Regions from separate parts of the Variovorax sp. 05L425 genome, predicted to be linked through region 1. Evidence: riboswitches for the same ligand, from Rfam matches in the RefSeq annotation. Region 1 holds a riboswitch; each other region holds the start of a gene.

Evidence for each region. A riboswitch is a leader RNA that binds a small molecule or an ion and turns the genes downstream of it on or off. The one in region 1 is predicted to bind thiamine pyrophosphate.
Region 2: linked by a shared signal. The riboswitch ahead of thiC (phosphomethylpyrimidine synthase ThiC) and the one ahead of AC1DN9_RS17890 (purine-cytosine permease family protein) in region 1 are both predicted to bind thiamine pyrophosphate.
Region 3: linked by a shared signal. The riboswitch ahead of AC1DN9_RS22635 (LuxE/PaaK family acyltransferase) and the one ahead of AC1DN9_RS17890 (purine-cytosine permease family protein) in region 1 are both predicted to bind thiamine pyrophosphate.

The regions. Positions count from the first base shown of each region.
Region 1 is NZ_JBFTNY010000015.1:66,714-72,407, reverse strand. It holds gene AC1DN9_RS17910 (sulfate adenylyltransferase subunit 1) at 1-691, shown strand, start outside; gene fdxA (ferredoxin FdxA) at 734-1,063, shown strand; gene AC1DN9_RS17900 (NAD(P)/FAD-dependent oxidoreductase) at 1,021-2,085, shown strand; gene AC1DN9_RS17895 (phosphatase PAP2 family protein) at 2,120-2,686, shown strand; TPP riboswitch at 2,686-2,791, shown strand; gene AC1DN9_RS17890 (purine-cytosine permease family protein) at 2,867-4,204, shown strand; gene thiD (bifunctional hydroxymethylpyrimidine kinase/phosphomethylpyrimidine kinase) at 4,149-4,994, opposite strand; gene AC1DN9_RS17880 (FAD-dependent oxidoreductase) at 5,053-5,694, shown strand, end outside.
Region 2 is NZ_JBFTNY010000029.1:32,749-38,442, forward strand. It holds gene thiC (phosphomethylpyrimidine synthase ThiC) at 1-1,662, opposite strand, end outside; TPP riboswitch at 1,744-1,849, opposite strand; gene AC1DN9_RS25655 (VTT domain-containing protein) at 1,877-2,842, opposite strand; gene AC1DN9_RS25660 (DUF3047 domain-containing protein) at 2,882-3,700, opposite strand; gene AC1DN9_RS25665 (YchJ family protein) at 3,899-4,330, opposite strand; gene AC1DN9_RS25670 (acyl-CoA dehydrogenase family protein) at 4,385-5,515, opposite strand; gene AC1DN9_RS25675 (acetyl-CoA C-acyltransferase) at 5,520-5,694, opposite strand, start outside.
Region 3 is NZ_JBFTNY010000021.1:112,423-118,116, forward strand. It holds gene AC1DN9_RS22605 (DinB family protein) at 1-374, shown strand, start outside; gene AC1DN9_RS22610 (aldo/keto reductase) at 581-1,612, opposite strand; partial or broken gene AC1DN9_RS22615 (transposase) at 1,677-1,787, opposite strand; gene AC1DN9_RS22620 (hypothetical protein) at 2,059-2,229, opposite strand; gene AC1DN9_RS22625 (hypothetical protein) at 2,399-2,605, opposite strand; gene AC1DN9_RS22630 (N-acetyltransferase family protein) at 2,617-2,922, opposite strand; TPP riboswitch at 3,078-3,171, shown strand; gene AC1DN9_RS22635 (LuxE/PaaK family acyltransferase) at 3,240-4,352, shown strand; gene AC1DN9_RS22640 (acyl-CoA reductase) at 4,349-5,694, shown strand, end outside.

The DNA of each region.
Region 1 (5,694 bases):
TGCCGATTGGGCGGGCTACGAAGGCCCGAGCCTGCTCGAATTGCTGGAGAAGCTGCCGGTTACGGCGCAGGATGAATCCGTTCCCTTCGCCTTCCCGGTGCAATGGGTCGAGAAGTTCTCGGCGTCGGCGGACACCTCGCGCGGTCGCCGCGTGTTCTGGGGCCGCGTTGCCAGCGGCCATGTCGAGCCGGGCCAGCGGATCACCGTCCTGCCAAGCAACCAGAGCGCTACCGTTGCGCAAGTGCTGAGCCACACGCGCCAGCCGAAGACGGTGCACGCGGGTCACAGCGCCGGCATCGTGCTGGACCGCGAACTCGACGTCTCGCGCGGCGACTGGCTGCTGGAACCCGGCGCCTTCGAACCGACGCGCGAGATCACGGCCACCATTGCCTGGCTCGACGACGAACCGCTCGTGGCGGGCCGCGTCTACTGGGCGCTCCAGGGCCATCGCTGGGTCAAGGCGAAGGTCGCGCGCATCGTGGATCGCGTCAACATCACGACGCTGGATTGCGAGCCGACCGACCATCTTGAAGCCAACGCGATCGGCGACGTGGTGCTCAGCCTGCAGCAGCCGCTGGCGGTGCTGCCCTTCACGCAATCGCGTGCGCTCGGCTCGCTGATCCTGGTCGATACCGCGTCGCACCGGACCTCCGCGGCGGTGCTCGTGCGCCCAGCCCCCACAAAGGCCTAAAATTCCCGGTTTTTCCGCTTACCTTCCCGCTTTGCAACAACCATGACCCACGTCGTCTCCGAATCCTGCATCCGCTGCAAATACACCGATTGCGTTGACGTGTGTCCGGTCGATTGCTTCCGTGAAGGGCCGAACATGCTGGTGATCGACCCCGACGAGTGCATCGACTGCGCGGTCTGCATCCCCGAATGCCCGGTCAATGCGATCTACGCCGAGGAAGACCTCCCCGGCGACCAGCTCGCCTTCATCAAGCTCAATGCCGAGCTGGCCCTGGCCGATGGCTGGAAAAGCATCACCAAGCGCAAGCCTGCCCTGCCTGACGCCGAAGAGTGGAAAGACAAGACCGGCAAGATCTCGGAGCTGGTGCGCTGAGCACGCAACAAGCCCCCATCGAAACAGACGCGCTGATCATCGGCGCCGGCCCGGTCGGGCTGTTCCAGGTCTTCCAACTCGGCCTGCTCGAAATCTCCTGCCACATCGTCGACGCACTGCCCCGAGCCGGCGGCCAGTGCGTCGAGCTCTATGGCGACAAGCCGATCTACGACATTCCGGGCACGCCGGTCACCAGCGGGCGGGGCCTTTCGGAGTCGCTGTTGCAGCAGATCGCGCCTTTCAAGCCTCAATTCCATTTTGGCGAGCAGGTTTCGACCCTCGCGCGACAGGATGACGGTCGGTTTCTGCTGACCACGTCCCGACATACGGCATTTCTCGCCAGGACGGTCTTCATTGCCGCCGGTGTCGGCGCCTTCGTGCCCAAACGCATCGCCGTCGAAGGCATCGAACAGCTGGAAGGCACGAAGCTTTTCTACCACCCCGATGATTTCGACCGCTTTACCGGCCAGACCGTGGTGGTCAACGGCGGCGACGGTGCCGCGCTCGAGGCCGCGCTGGCGCTCACGCCGATCGCAAGGCAGGTCACGCTGCTTCATCGGCGAGATGTCTTCCAGGCCGAAGATGCCACCGTCGCCGCCTTGCGCGAACGCGTCGCGGCAGGTGCGATACGCCTCGCCATCGGCCAGCCTTCCGCGTTCGACGATGCCGGCCTGCGGATCATCACGCCGGACGCGCAGGCTCAATCCCTCCCTTTCGATGCCCTCATCGGCTGCCTCGGCATCTCGCCACGCCTCGGCGCCATCGCGGACTGGGGCCTGGAACTGGTTCGCAAGCAGTTGCCTGTCGACACCGAAAAGTACGAAACGCGCGAACGAGGCATCTTCGCGGTTGGCGACATCAACACCTATCCGGGCAAGAAGAAGCTGATCGTGTGCGGCTTTCACGAAGCGACGCTGGCTGCCTGGGGCGCGACGGCCATCGTCTTCCCGGACAAGTCGATCCCGCTGCAATACACGACGACCAGCACGCGGTTGCACACGCTGCTCGGCGTCAAGCATTGAACGGAGCCTGGTCCGTACAGCTACCATGCCCGGCATGCAGGAGTTGAACGTCGCGCTTTTTCACTGGCTGGCGGCCGGCAACACGCCTCATCCGCAGATCCTGTGGATTGCATCGCTGCTGGCCACCGGCACGGTCTGGTTGTGTGTGGCCCTGATCGCCTGGGCCGCGTGGCGGCAACCGTCGCAGTGGAAATACCTCGTTGCAACTCTGGTTGCGGCCCTCGCGGCCTCGATGCTGGCGCATGCCGTGGCCAGCGCCATCAACATGCCCCGGCCTTTCATTGCGGGCTTGAGCCCGGCCTACATCGAGCACGGCGCCCGTGGCTCGATGCCGAGTACGCATGCGACGGTCATGTTTACTGTCGGGTTGATCCTCTGTCTGCGGCCGGGACTGCGCATCGTAGGGCTTGCCATCCTCCTGATCGGGTTTGTCACGGGCTGGGCGCGCATTTATGTGGGTGTGCATTTTCCGTTGGACATCCTCGGGGGATTCGTTTTGGCCATGGCGATCGCCGCGGTGTTCTGGGCGCTGGTGAAGCTGTCCCATCGTTTCACCGATCCGTCACACAGTTCTACAATCCGACCTGCTTCGCCAGATTGAAGCAACGCTAGGGGTGCCGGTTCGCCGTTTCGGTGTGCCGGCTGAGAGAGTCCCTTTGAACCTGACTGAGGTAATCCTCGCGCAGGGAAGCTGGTCCGGCGGCCGCCACGTTTTCTCGCGTGACGGTCTTGCCGCCGTGGCCTCGCCCACCTGCCAAACAATTTGCATTGGAGCAAATGGATGGCAAACACAAGCAACGAGCAGACGCCGGCTGGCGCCAATGAGGCGCTGACGCCGCTGCGCGAATCCGGACGCGTCTTCCGGTGGCACGACCATATGGCGCTGTGGTTCAGCCTCGGCGTCGGTCTGCTGGTCATGCAGATCGGGGCCTACCTGGTGCCTGCGGTCGGCACGAAGGATGCGGCCATCGCGATCGTGCTGGGCTCTTGCATTGGCGCGGGACTGCTGGCATGGACCGCACGCGTCGGCTGCGAAAGCGGGCTCGCCAGCGCGGGCCTGATGCACGCGACCTACGGCAGCGCGTTTGCCCGCCTGCCCGTCGTGTTGAACATCGTGCAGCTGATCGGTTGGACCACCTTCGAAGTCGTGATCATGCGTGAAGGCACGCAAGCCATCGGCAGGCAGGCGTTCGGCTGGTCGCTCGACGGCCAGTTCGGCTCTGTGGTCACGACGCTGGTCTGGGGCGCCGTGCTGCTGGCACTGCTGTCGGGTTCGATGGTCAAGCTCGTGCGGCGCTTCGTGAGTCGCTTCGGGTTGCCGCTGGTCGTGCTGTCGCTGGTGTGGCTGAGCTGGCAGTTCGCCACGCGCATTCATGCGAAGGGACTGGAATCGTTCTGGACGCGTCCGGGTGACGGCAGCATGAGCATGTTCGGCGCGCTCGACCTCGTCATTGCCATGCCGGTCTCGTGGCTCCCGCTGGTGGCCGACTATGCGCGTCACGGCAAGCGCAGCACGGGCGGCCTGGGCGGCGCATTCGGCGGCACCTGGTTCGGCTACGCGGTCGCCAACATCTGGTGCTATGCGCTGGGCGTGATGGTCGTGAGCGTGGCAGAGCCCGGCACGGACATGCTCGCCGCATTGCTGCTGGCGCAGGGCGGGCTGGTTGCGCTGGGCCTGATCCTGGTCGACGAGCTCGACAACGCCTATGGCGACGTCTACTCGGGCTCCGTCTCGGCCCACAGCCTGATGCCGCGCTGGAGCATTCGTCGCTGGGGATTGCTGCTCGCCGCAGTCTGCATCGCCTTCGCCCTGGTCTTGCCAATGCACTCGCTCGAACCGTTCCTGTTGCTGCTGAGCTCGGTGTTCGTGCCGCTCTACGGCGTGATTCTCGGGCGGCTCGGCATGGGCACGGTCTTGGAGTCAGTGGGAACGCGACGCGTGGACTGGGCCGCAGCCGCGATCTGGATCGCCGGCATCGTGGTCTATCACGCCTGCGCCGCCTGGGCGCCGCAATGGGGATCTGCGCTGCCGACCTTGGCGATCACTTTCGTGCTTGCGTGGATCACGCGGCCCGCGCCGGAAGGCGGAACGTCGGCACTGGCGCAAAGCCGTGGTTGAGCGGTCCATGACCAGCGCCGACCTGGACGTCTGCACCGGCCGCCATGGCGGCGACAACATACTCGCGCGCGCGCTCGACAGCCTGCGGCAGCGCATAGCCGAGCGCCAGGTGCGACGCGATGGCCGAAGACAGTGTGCAGCCCGTGCCATGAAGATTGCGGCTGACGATGCGCGTCGAGGCGAGGCGCAACCGGTCGCCGTTGGCCTGCGCCAGCAGATCGACCACATCGACGCCCGGGAGATGCCCGCCCTTCAGCAGGACGGCACTCGTTCCGAGCGCCAACAGTTCGCTCGCCGCATCGTCCAGCGCATCGACGCCGTCGATCGGATGGCCGATCAGCAGCGCTGCTTCGTCGAGATTGGGCGTCACCACCACTGCACGCGGGAAGAGTTCGCGGACCAGTACCTGGACTGTTTCAGCCGCGATCAATCGGTCTCCGCTGGTGGCTACCATCACCGGATCAAGCACGACGTTAGGCAGCTTGTAGTGATCGATGGCCCATGCCACGACTTCGACGATCTCGGGCGCATGCAGCATGCCGAGCTTGACTGCATCGACGCCGATGTCCTCGACCACCGCCTGGATCTGCGCTTTCAGGAAGGCCGGCGGCACGCCATGGATGCCCGAAACGCCGAGCGTGTTCTGCGCAGTCAACGCGGTGATGGCCGTCATGCCGTAGCAACCCAGCGCCGAGAAAGTCTTGAGATCGGCCTGGATGCCTGCGCCGCCACCGCTGTCGGAGCCAGCGATCGAAAGCACACGCGCATAGCGGGAAAATGCATTGGTCATGTCGAAAATTATCGGCCACACCATCAACGACTGCGCCGGAGGGGCCGTGAAAGCTGACATGGATCTTCGCGCCGATCTTCCGTTTCGGTCCGTCGCCATCCTGGGAGCCGGCCTCATGGGGCGCCTGCTCGCAGTGACGCTGGCGCATGCGGGCTGCAAGGTCGATTTGTTCGATGCAGGCGGCCCGGAGGCCGATGGCGCGGCCGCCCGCGTCGCCGCCGCCATGCTGGCGCCGTTGGCCGAATCGGCGGTAGCGCCACCCTCGGTGGTCCGAATGGGGCACTACGGACTCGAACGGTGGCCGGAACTGATCGCATCACTCAACGCCCCCGTCTTCTTCCAACGCGAAGGCACGCTGGTGCTTTGGCATCGACAGGATGGAGCCGAGGCTGCACGGCTGGCGCGTGTGCTCGCAGGCACCAGGGAAGCAGTGCCCGAATTGCCCGCCATGCAGACGCTCGACGACGAACGCATCGCGGCGCTGGAGCCTTCGTTGAGGCGGCGATTCTCACAGGGCCTGCTGTTGCCAGGCGAAGGCCAACTCGACAATCGCGCGTTGCTCACGGCACTGCTCGCCACGCTGCAAGCGCTGCCCCAAGTTCGCCTGCACTGGCATGCATCGCGCACGCTCGACGACTTTGCGCCCGGGGCGTCGGGCCAGCCCGAACGCGTGATCGACTGCCGCGGGCTTGGGGCGCGT
Region 2 (5,694 bases), on a different contig from region 1:
GAATTCGCGCGCGGTGTCGGGGTCGAGGCCGAGGTTGAATTGGTCCTGCCAGCGGAAGTCGAAGCGGGCCTGGGAGAGCGCGTCGTCGCGCGCCCGCGCGCCCGGATGGCCCTTGGCCACGTCCGCGGCGTGCGCCGCGATCTTGTACGCAATGATCCCCTGCTTCACATCGTCGCGGTCGGGCAGCCCGAGATGCTCCTTGGGCGTGACGTAGCACAGCATCGCGGTGCCGAACCAGCCGATCATCGCGGCACCGATCGCACTGGCGATGTGGTCGTAGCCGGGCGCGATGTCGATGGTCAGCGGGCCGAGCGTGTAGAACGGCGCTTCATGGCAGTGCTTGAGCTGCTCGTCCATGTTGGCCTGGATGAGATGCATCGGCACGTGGCCCGGGCCTTCGATCATGGTCTGCACGTCGTGCTTCCACGCGATCTGCGTGAGCTCGCCGAGCGTGCGCAGTTCGGCGAACTGGGCTTCGTCGTTCGCATCCGATGCGCATCCCGGGCGCAGGCCGTCGCCGAGCGAGAAGCTCACGTCGTAGGCCTTCATGATGTCGCAGATGTCTTCGAAGTGCGTGTAGAGGAAGCTTTCCTTGTGGTGCGCGATGCACCACTTGGCCATGATCGATCCGCCGCGCGAGACGATGCCGGTGCGGCGGTCCGCCGTGAGGTGGATGAAGGGCAGGCGCAGCCCCGCATGGATGGTGAAGTAGTCGACGCCCTGCTCGGCCTGCTCGATGAGCGTGTCGCGGTAGATCTCCCAGGTGAGGTCTTCGGCGACGCCGCCGACCTTCTCGAGCGCCTGGTAGATGGGCACCGTGCCGATCGGGACCGGGCTGTTGCGCACGATCCAGTCGCGCGTGGTGTGGATGTTGCGGCCGGTGGAAAGATCCATCACGTTATCCGCGCCCCAGCGGATGGCCCAGACGAGCTTCTCGACCTCTTCCTCGATGCTGGAGGTCACGGCCGAATTGCCGATGTTGGCGTTGATCTTGACCTTGAAGTTGCGGCCGATGCCCATCGGCTCGACTTCGGGGTGGTTGATGTTGGCCGGGATGATGGCGCGGCCGCGTGCGACTTCGTCGCGCACGAACTCGGTCGTGATGATCTTCGGGATGCTCGCACCCATCGGGTTGCCGGCCAGGCGCTTTTCGCGCGCGGCGTCGGCGAGATATTCGGCCATCCACTCGCGGCGGCCGTTCTCGCGGAGGGCCACGTATTCCATCTCGGGCGTGACGATGCCGCGGCGTGCGTAGTGCATCTGCGTGACGTTGCCGCCCGCCTTGGCGCGGCGCGGCGTGCGCTGCAGTGCGGCGGCGCCGGCGCGCAGTTCGGCGATGCGCTGGGCATCGCGGTCGGCGTTGGTGGCGCCATCGTCGAGCGCCAGGTGCAGGCGGCCTTCGTAACTTTCGGTGTCGCTGCGTTCGGCGATCCACGCGTCACGCACGCCGGGAAGGCCGCGTCGCACGTCGATGTCGGCGGCTGGATCGGTGTAGGGGCCGGAAGTGTCGTAAAGCGATACGCGCTCGCCGTTGGTGAGCAGCACTTCGCGCACAGGCACGCGCAGATCGGACCGGCTGCCGGTGATCACGCGCTTGGTCGAAGCAGGAAAGGGCTCACGCGTGAGCGTGAGGAGGGAGGCGAACTTGTCGACGGCATTCATGCGGGGCACTCCTGGTTGTGGGACAACGGGTGCTCCGCGATCGCTCCGGGCGGTATCGGTCCATGGAAGACGGACGGGATACCGTGGAGTCGCAGCTCTTCTTACGCTGGTATGAACCAGATCAAGTTCGCGGGTTCGGCCGCTTGGCCATCTCAGTACGCATCTGCGTGCACCCCGGAGCGGGGACGATTCTAGGCCCAGCCCGGGACGGGGATCAAGCAGGATTGACGACGGCCATCGGCGCATCGGCCAACAGAGCCCCTTCGCCGGACTGCGCTGCCCACGCATCCAGGCCGCCAGTGAGCACGCGCACACGGGTCATTCCGGCGGTCCGCAGCACCCGCGCTGCCGCGATGGCGGAGCCGTCGTCGGGGCAGTCGCAGAAGACGACAAGCTCGCGTCCGTCCGTGAATGCATCGAGCCGCTTCGGAAGCTGCTTGAGCGCAATGCCGAGGGCGCCGGGAATGGCGCGATCGTCGAGCGCGCGTGCCTCGTCGGAACGCACGTCGATCAGCGTGAGCCCCGCGCCCGCCGTCAGCGCCGCGCGCAGCGCCGCGACTTCGATGCGCTCGATGTCATCGGAGCGCAAGGCCATGCGACGTTTCTGATAGCGCCACAGCACGAATGCGGCAAGCAGCAGCGCGCAGATCACCGTCGCCGCCACGCCGATGCTGGAAAGCACCGACAACACATCCTGGATGGCGGCGTGGAACACGCGGCCGATCAGCAGGAAGCCCAGCGTCCAGATCAACGCGGCCACGGTCTCGTAGGACAGGAACCGGGTGTTCGACATCCCCAGCGCACCCGCCATCGGCGGCGCAACCACTGACACCCCCGGCACGAACTTCGCCGCGATCAACGACCAGCCGCCCCAGCGACCGATGATGGATTCGCTTTGCCTGACGCACGAGTCAGGCGACAGCGAAATGCGGCACAACAGCCGCATGACGCGATAGCCCCAGCGCCGCCCGGCGATGAACCAGACGCCATCGCCCAGGATGTTGCCGAGCACTGCAGCCACCGTCACCGCCAGGAAAGAGACCTGCCCGCCGACCGTGAGGCCGCCGGCGACGATCAGGAAAGGCACCGCCGGCACCGGCGCACCCAGGCGCGTCGCCAGGGTGGCGACGAACACCAGGGCGGGGCCCTGACTGGCGAGGAGCGCGACGAATTCGTTCATGGCGGGAATATGGCGTTGATCTCAATCGATGGCGGGCCGCTATTGCGCAGGTTTCGCTGCGGCCGGGGCAGGCGCCGCAGCGGGTGCGCCGCGCAGGTCGACGTCGGAAAAATAGGAAATCCCGTGAGCCTTGGTGTTGTCCGCGTCGGCTTGAATCGCGACGCCCACCACGTCCGGCAGCAAATCGCCCGCCTCGCCGCCGAAGGCTCGCTTGTAGTCGGCCTGCAGGTTGCGGCGCTCGGTCAGCCAGCCGCCTGCCTTGTCGGTCGCGCCCGATTCGATCACGTCCATGCGAATGCGCTTGGTGAAGGCGTTGTCGAATTCGCTGCCCTTGCTTTCCTTGACGTCCCAGACGTAGCACAGGGTTTCGGTGGGCACCGCTTCGCCGGTCGAGCCTTTCGCCAGCGCCAGCTTGGTGCGCTCGCCCACCGACAGCCGGTCAGACGGGAAGTCGAAGAAGACACAGATCTTGGCCGCGCCGTCGTCGCCGCCCTTGGTGCGCAGATCGGCACCTTCCACGAATTCCTCGACCTTCCAGCGCCAGGCGAGCGTGGCCTCGTCATTGAGCTGAACCCGCGTGGGATGGACCAGGTTGCCGTAGGACTTGTCGGCATCGACCTTGAGCACCTTCTGGCCATCGAGCTGCGTGATCTCGAACTTCGTCGGCGCCTTGTTGGGCAAGGTCGTGAAGCGCCACGGCGCGGGCGCCTGCGGACCCGGCGCGGTCGAGAACGGCGTCAACACGCCCTCGGCGCGCGCGGCCGAGGCCGCCATGCAGAGCAGCGCGGCCGCAGCAGGCAGCGCCGCCGCGGTGATCGAATGCCGTCCGCGTCCAAACCGGAATCTCGTGTTGTCCATGGCTGGCCTCTATGGCTGGTGGTTGGGAAATGGGCGCCATGCGCCCGCCGACACGGAGTGTGATCCAGGCGCGCCGCAAGATAAATACCCCATCGGGAATCGCTCTGTCTCCCGCCAGCACACAATCGCCCGGCGCTACGTCATCGATAGCACCATCCGCAGGCGCTACGCCAGCGCCGGCTTCATCGACCCGATCGGTCAGCCCAGGTCGCCGTCGACGTAGAACCAGCGATCGTGGGCCCCGTCGATTTCGCGGACGAAGCGGCTGCGCTCGTGCAGCCGGGTCGCCACGCCGGCGCTGCTGCGCTGGCGGGCGACGAATTCGACCTCCGCATGGTCGGCGTCGAGCACCGAGCGCGAGCGCACATCGAGGCCAAGCCATTTGACGCCCACCTCGAAACTGACCGTTGCCGGACGCGTCGAGGGGTGCCAGGTCGCAAGCAGGTAGTCGGCGCGCTCGCGGACGAAGGCCGTGTAGCGCGAGCGCATGAGCGATTCGGCGTCGGGGGCCGGCGTATTGTCGAAATCGTCGACGTAGCGACCGCAGCACTGGCCGTAGACGAGCGGCAGCTCCCTCCGGTCGCGGCGCCCGCAGGGACAGGGAATACGGGCAGGGTCGGGTGCGGGCATGGGGGATGTTGGCGAGGGGTTCAGCGCGTATTGTGCAGACCCCCGCATAAACCCTTAGGCCAACGCGCGCTGAATCAGCAGCTTCTGGATGTCCGAAGTGCCTTCATAGATCTGGCACACACGCACGTCGCGGTAGATGCGCTCGAGCGGAAAGTCGTTGACGTAGCCGTAGCCGCCCAGCGTCTGGATCGCCGCGCTGCACACGCGCTCGGCCATCTCGCTCGCGAAGAGCTTGGCCATCGCTGCCTCCTTGAGACATGGCCGGCCGGCATCGCGCAGGCTCGCGGCATGCCAGATCAGCTGGCGCGCCGCTTCGATCTGCGTGGCGCAATCGGCCAGCCGGAAGCCCACCGCTTGCTGGTCGAAGATCGCGCCGCCGAAAGCCTGGCGCTCCTTGGCGTAGGCAACGGCCACGTCGAAAGCGCTGCGCGCCATGCCCACGCTCTGGGCGGCGATGCCGATGCGGCCGCCTTCCAATGCACCGAGGGCGATCTTGTAGCCTTCGCCTTCCTGTCCGATCAGGTTCTCGGCCGGAATGCGGCAGCCGTCGAAGTTGATCTGCGCGGTGTCGCTCGAGTGCTGGCCGAGCTTGTCTTCAAGGCGCGCGACGTTGTAGCCCGGCGCGTCGGTCGGCACGATGAAGGCGCTCATGCCGCGCTTTCCCGCGGCCTTGTCGGTGACCGCGATCACGATCGCGACCTGCCCGTTCTTGCCGCTGGTGATGAACTGCTTGACGCCGTCGATCACCCAGCCTTCGCGGTCCTTGCGCCCCGTGGTGCGCAGCGACGATGCATCGCTGCCGGCCTGCGGCTCGGTCAGACAGAACGCACCGAGCATCTGACCTCGCGCCAGCGGCTGCAGCCACTTCTTCTTCTGCTGCGCGTTGCCGTAGCGCATGAGGATGGCATTGACCGGGCAGTTGGTGACGCTGATCGCGGTGCTGGTGCCGCCGTCGCCGGCAGCGATTTCTTCCAGCACCAGCGCAAGCGTCAGGTAGTCGAGCCCCGCGCCGCCGTCTTCTTCCGGCACGCAGATGCCGTAGGCGCCGAGTGCCGCCAGGCCGGTGTGCGCCTCCTTCGGAAAGCTGTGCTCGCGGTCCCAGCGCGGCGCATTGGGCCAGAGTTCGGCTTGTGCGAATTCGCGCACGGCGTCGCGAATCGCTTCCTGGTCAGTGGTTAGCAGCATGTCTTCAGAGGAGTTCGATCGCCACCGCGGTGCCTTCGCCACCGCCGATGCACAGCGTCGCGACGCCGCGCTTCTTGCCACGCTGCTGCAGCGCATGGATCAGCGTGACCATGACGCGCGCGCCGCTCGCACCGATCGGATGACCGAGCGCGCAGGCGCCGCCGTGCACGTTGACGATC
Region 3 (5,694 bases), on a different contig from region 1:
ACGTGGTCGATCGAATATTCGCCGCGCACCTTAGGCGAGAAGCTCACGCGTACACATCGGCCAACTTGAGCGAGATGCCTACGCTCGAAGATCTATCCGCTGATCTCAGAAGAAGCGATCAGGAATACATCGACTATGCGTCGACGCTGGATCGCGACCAATTGGCCGAACGAATCGACTTCGCGTTCACTGACGGGGCCGTGGGCCGTATGTCCCGCGAGGAAATGCTCATGCATGTTGTCACGCACGGAACAGGTCATCGTGGACAGGTCAGCGCAGTGATGCTGCTCAATTCCGTTCCGCCCGCCAAGGATGGATTTACGACTTATCTACACGAGGCGGAGGCGTCAACGAGAAGGCGGGCTCTAGCTTGAACGCCGTTGAGCTGTGCGGTCGAGCTATGGGCGGCTCGATGTCCGGTCCTCGCCGACCGATGGAAGCTCTGCCGCAGCGGGCCCCGCAGCGCCTTCTGGAGCAGTGGCAAAACAGTATGTTCGCGAATGGAGCCGTCGATTTTCAGGGGCGATGCCTTGGCATAGGCAACTGGCGCGAAGGGCGGGAGCGCGCACTGAATTGGCGCTCAGCCAATCGGCGCAGCCGGGTTCAGCAGGCCGGCGGACTGGAGGTCACGCCACAGTGCGGCCGGCACCGCATGGTCGGCATCGGCGGAGTTGGCCAGCACCTCCTGCGGCGTCACGCCGCCGAGCAGCACGGTCACGACCGCGGGATGCGCCATGGCGAACTGAAGCGCGGCGCGGCGCAGCGGCGTGGCGTGCGCGGCGCAGATCGCTTCGATCCGGCGCACGCGATCCATGATGTCTTCGGGCGCGGGCCCATACTCGAACTTGGCGCCGGGCACGGCGCCGGTTGCGAGGATGCCGGAATTGAACACACCTGCGAGCATGACGCCGATGTTCTTTTCGAGCGCCAGCGGCAGGAATTCGTCCAATGCGTTCTGGATCAGCAATGAGTAACGGCCAGCCAGTATCGCCACATCGAAGTCGCCGGCCTTCGCGAACTTCACCGAGACGTCGGACTCGTTGATGCCGAATCCGATGGCTGCGACGGTCTTCTCACTGCGCAGCCTGTCGAGCGCCTTGTAGGCGCCCTCCATCGCCTCCTTGAAGCGCACTGGCGCATCGACCGGCCCGTGCGTCCACACGTCGCAATCGTGGATCAGCAGGATATCCAGGCGGTCCAGCCCGGTGCGCAGCAGGGACTGTTCGACGGAGCGCATCGTGCCGTCGTAGGAATAGTCAAAGCGCGCCGCATGCGGATGGCCGCCGGCAAAGCCAGGCGAGAAAACGTCCGGGTTTTTCGGCGGCGGCTTGGAGAAGGCGTCCATGATGCGGCCGATCTTGGTCGACAAGATCACGTCCTGCCGCGGTATGTGGCGCAGGCCTGCACCGACGCGTGCTTCGGCGAGCCCGTTGCCGTAGTGCGGCGAGGTGTCGAACACACGCACTCCGCCGGCGTACGCCTGTTCGATAGTGACGATGCAGGTTTTCTCGTCGAGCAATTCGTACAGGTCGCCCATGGGGGCAGTGCCGAGGCCTAGGGCCGAGAAGGCGAGTTCCGTTCCGTTGCGAGTCGTGAATTGACGTGACTTCAATGCATGTCTCCTAGGATTGCGAGTGGAATTCCCCGAGCAAAGCATAGCGCGTCCATCTGACAGCGTTCACGCCAACAGCGACTATTGCCGCCACGCTCACGATGCGCCCGGCCTCGCGTGTCTTCACGTAGGTGGCGTCGATCCACAGGTAGGGCCAGTCCCCCTCGATCTGGCGCAGATATTGCACCTGGAGGAATCACTGCGCGCGAGAATCGGCGGGCAGGAGGCGAAGCGGCAGCACGAAGGGAACGTCTTGAGCGCGTCGCGCTCAAATCACGAAGGTTGCAAGTACGCCGATTCTGCAAAGGTCGGCGGCTCTCCAGAGCCATCCTGGTGGACCACCCACCGATGGCTCTCTTTTTTGCTGAAGTTCAAATCTCAGGCGCTGGTAGCCTCTGCTGACGTTGCCGCCCTGCGATGCACGTCTGCCGGACTTCAAGCCAAGCTCAATAGCGATAAGGATTGTTGGGACGGCGATCGTACCGGTCGGGCACGCCATCGCCGTCGCGGTCCATGTAGGCGCCGCCGCGCGGCGGCGGCGGACGGTAGTTGTCGTACGGCGCGACGATGCAGCCGGACAAGGTCAATGCGGCGATAACGAGTGCGAGGCTTTTCATCTGGGTCTCCTTGGGTTGGCGATTCCATCGTCGAGCGCTCCTGTGTCGGTCCCGTGTCGTCAGCACGCAGAAGCGTGAAGCACAGTTACCGGATGTCCGCTTCGGCCTCTGGCCCCGCTCCGCCCTTGCATTGGCGCGCCTCCGAAGATGATGGCGTCCAATTGCTGGGTCAGGAAAGGAGAGAAACCGGAGCCGTGCGAACGCTCGGGGTCGCAAACTCACGGCCGACCATCGCTTTGGCGAACAGGTAGTTGCGGCGGCCGCGCTCCGAGAGTTGATCCATGTTCACCCGGCCTGCCGAGTCGCACGCGAAGGCGAACCCGCGACCCTGGTTGAAGAGAGACCGAAACCACAGCTCGAAGCGCTTGATATGCATGGATTGGGAAGTCATGACGGCCTCTGAAGATCCAGGCGAAGCGTGGTCACGGTGCCCGACAGACGCAGTGCAGCGAATCCAAATCGCCGAGCGAGCGCCAGCACGCCTGTATTGGTCGCGAGCGCATGCCCGCTCACCTTGCGAAGACCGTATCTGCGCGCCGCGGCGATAAGGCGTGACATCAGTTCGCGTCCCAGTCCGAGCCCCTGCCAGGCATCAGCCACCACGATGGCGAAGTCCGCCTCCTGCTGCGACTCCACCACGAAGCGGGCGACGTCACCGTTGCACCTCGTCAACCTGACGACCTTGGGGCTCAAGGCAAGCGGCCTGACGCCCTCCGCCCTCTTTGAAGGCGAGAAGGACGACGACCCTCGAATCCGCACGTGGGCGCTGACAACGCTGCCAAGCCCCGCTCGACGTTCCGGCGGGTTTGGAATTCGGCGCTGCGGCAACCGCGGATACGGATAAAATCCGCGATGCTCCGGGGTGCACGCAACAGTGCTGAGATTCAAACCCGCGAACTTGAACCGGTTAGGACCGGCGGAAGAAGAGCAGTTGCTTTGATCATCGGCGAATCCTGCCGACATCGAAGCGGCCCTCGGAGCACCCGTTTCACGGTCACGAAGAAGGCCTCATGCACAACTCCTCTGCGAAACAACCTGCGCCCATGGCGGCAGCCGACGAAATGGTCGCTGACGTCCTCGCCTTCATTGCGCAAGACGGTTGCACCGACGCCGACTTCGATCGTCTGGCGTTACGGCTGTTCGCCTACCAGTACGCCAACAACCAGCCGTACCGGCGCTTCTGCCAGCGGCGCGGCGCGACCCTGCGAAGCGTGAAGCGCTGGAGCGACATCCCGGCAGTGCCGATCGATGCCTTCAAGGAACTGGCGCTGCGCTGCGAGCCGCCGGCCGCAACAGATCGGGTCTTCATGACCAGCGGCACCACCCGCAGCGAGGTCAAGGGCCGTCACTTCCATCCGACGCTGGCGGTCTACGACCGCTCGATGATCCGCAACTTCTCGCAGCGCTTCATGCAGGGGCAAGGCCGGATGCAAATGGGCATCCTGTTCCCCACCGAGACCGTGCTGCCCAATTCCTCGCTCGCCCACTATCTGGCGCTGGCACGGGACGCCTTCGGAACCGCGGAGAGCCGTTACTTCATGAGCCCGCAGGGATTGGACCTCCAGGGGCTCTGCGAGGCCCTGTCGGATGCACAGCATCGCGGCGAGCCCTTTGCGCTGCTCGGCGCAAGCTACAGCTTCGTGCACCTGATCGACGAGCTCAAACAGCGCGGCCTGTCGTTCCGCCTGCCGGCGGGCAGCCGAGTGCTGGACACCGGCGGCTACAAGGGACAGTCGCGCGATCTGCCGCTCGACACCTTCTATGCGGAGCTGTCCACGTTGCTCGGCATCGAGCGATCGGACTGCATCAACATGTACGGCATGACCGAGCTGAGCACGCAGTTCTACGATGCAGGCAATGCATCGGTACCCTCGGTCAAGTCCGGCCCGCACTGGATCCGCTCTCGCCTGATCGACCCGCTCACAGGCCGCGAAGTCGAGCCTTCCGAGCGCGGGATACTGGTCCACTGCGATCTCGCCAATTTCAATTCGGTGACCACCATCCTGACCGAGGACGTGGGCTTGGCGGCGGACGGCGGCTTCCTGCTGCTGGGTCGCGCCGAGGGCGCGCAAGCCAAGGGCTGCTCGCTGGCGGTGGAGGAATTCATCCGGGCGGCCGCATGACGACGCTGCATGCGACCGCCGGCTACCTGCCGGGCCTCGCGCCGGCGGACGTGCAGTGGCAGGCCCTGAACTTCGAATCGGGCCCGACCCGACTGGAGGTCGCCGTGCCCGTGTTGAGCCCGGATCAGATGCGCGCCCTCGCCGTCCGCGTCGGGCAGGCCAGCCGTCGCCATCTGAAGACCATGACCGTGTCCGGGATCGTGGACGTGGTCGATCGCGCGATGGCCCGCCTGCTGGACCCGGCCGACCCCTACCGGAGGGAGCTCGACCAACTGTTGCCGATCGTCGGCGGCTACGACGCCGAGATGGTCCGCCTGGGCCTCACGGCATTCTTCAAGACCTTTCGCGCGCCGCAGCTGCATCGCTTCGTCGCCGAGGATTTCGCCAACCCCAAGTTGCTGGACGAATTCCAGCCACGCCCAAAGGGCGGCGCGGCAAAGGCCTTCGGGCCGGAGTTGCTGGTCCACAGCTGGGCCGGCAACGTGCCGGCCATTCCGCTCTGGAGCCTGGTCTGCGGGCTGCTCGTGAAGGCCGGCAACATCGGCAAGCTGCCCAGCGCGGAGCCGCTGTTCGCGGGCCTGTTCGCGCGGCTGCTGGCCGAAGTCCACCCTCCCCTCGCCGATTGTGTGGCCGTGGTGTGGTGGAAAGGCGGCGAAGAGGAACAGGCGGCGGCCCTGTATGCCGAGGCGGACACGGTGCTGGCCTATGGTGGCAACGATTCGCTGGAGCAGATCCGGCGCCAATTGCCGGTCACGACGCGTTTCCTGCCCTACGGCCACAAGCTGGGCTTCGGCCTGGTCAGCGCCTCGGCGCTCGACTCCCTGCGCGCGCCGGCGACGGCACGCCTGGCCGCCTGGGACGTGATGCGCTATGACCAGCAAGGCTGCTACTCCCCCCATGTCTACTACGTCGAACGAGGCGGCAGGGTGTCGCCGCGTCAGTTCGCGCAGTACCTCGCGAGCGAGCTCGCCAACCTGCAGGACCGCTTTCCGCGCCGGGCCCTCGCGCTGGAAGATTCGGCTGCGGTCGCCGGCTGGCGCCAGGGCATCGAGCTTCACGCGGTGGCAGCGGGCGTCGGGTTCGGCGACGAGCTGATCGGCGAGGATGGTGCGGCCTTCGGCGTTGCCTACACCGACGAGGCGAAGGATCTGGCACCGACGGCATCGAATCGCAGCATCCAGGTCGTCGCGGTCGATGCGCTGGATCAAGTGGTCGCGCAGATCGAAACACACCGGCCCTTTTTGCAGACGGCGGGTGTGGCCGCGGCGCCGGCTGAACTGTTCCGGCTTTCGGAACTGCTGGGCGCCGCCGGCGTGACACGGATCAGCGCCGTTGGCGCGAT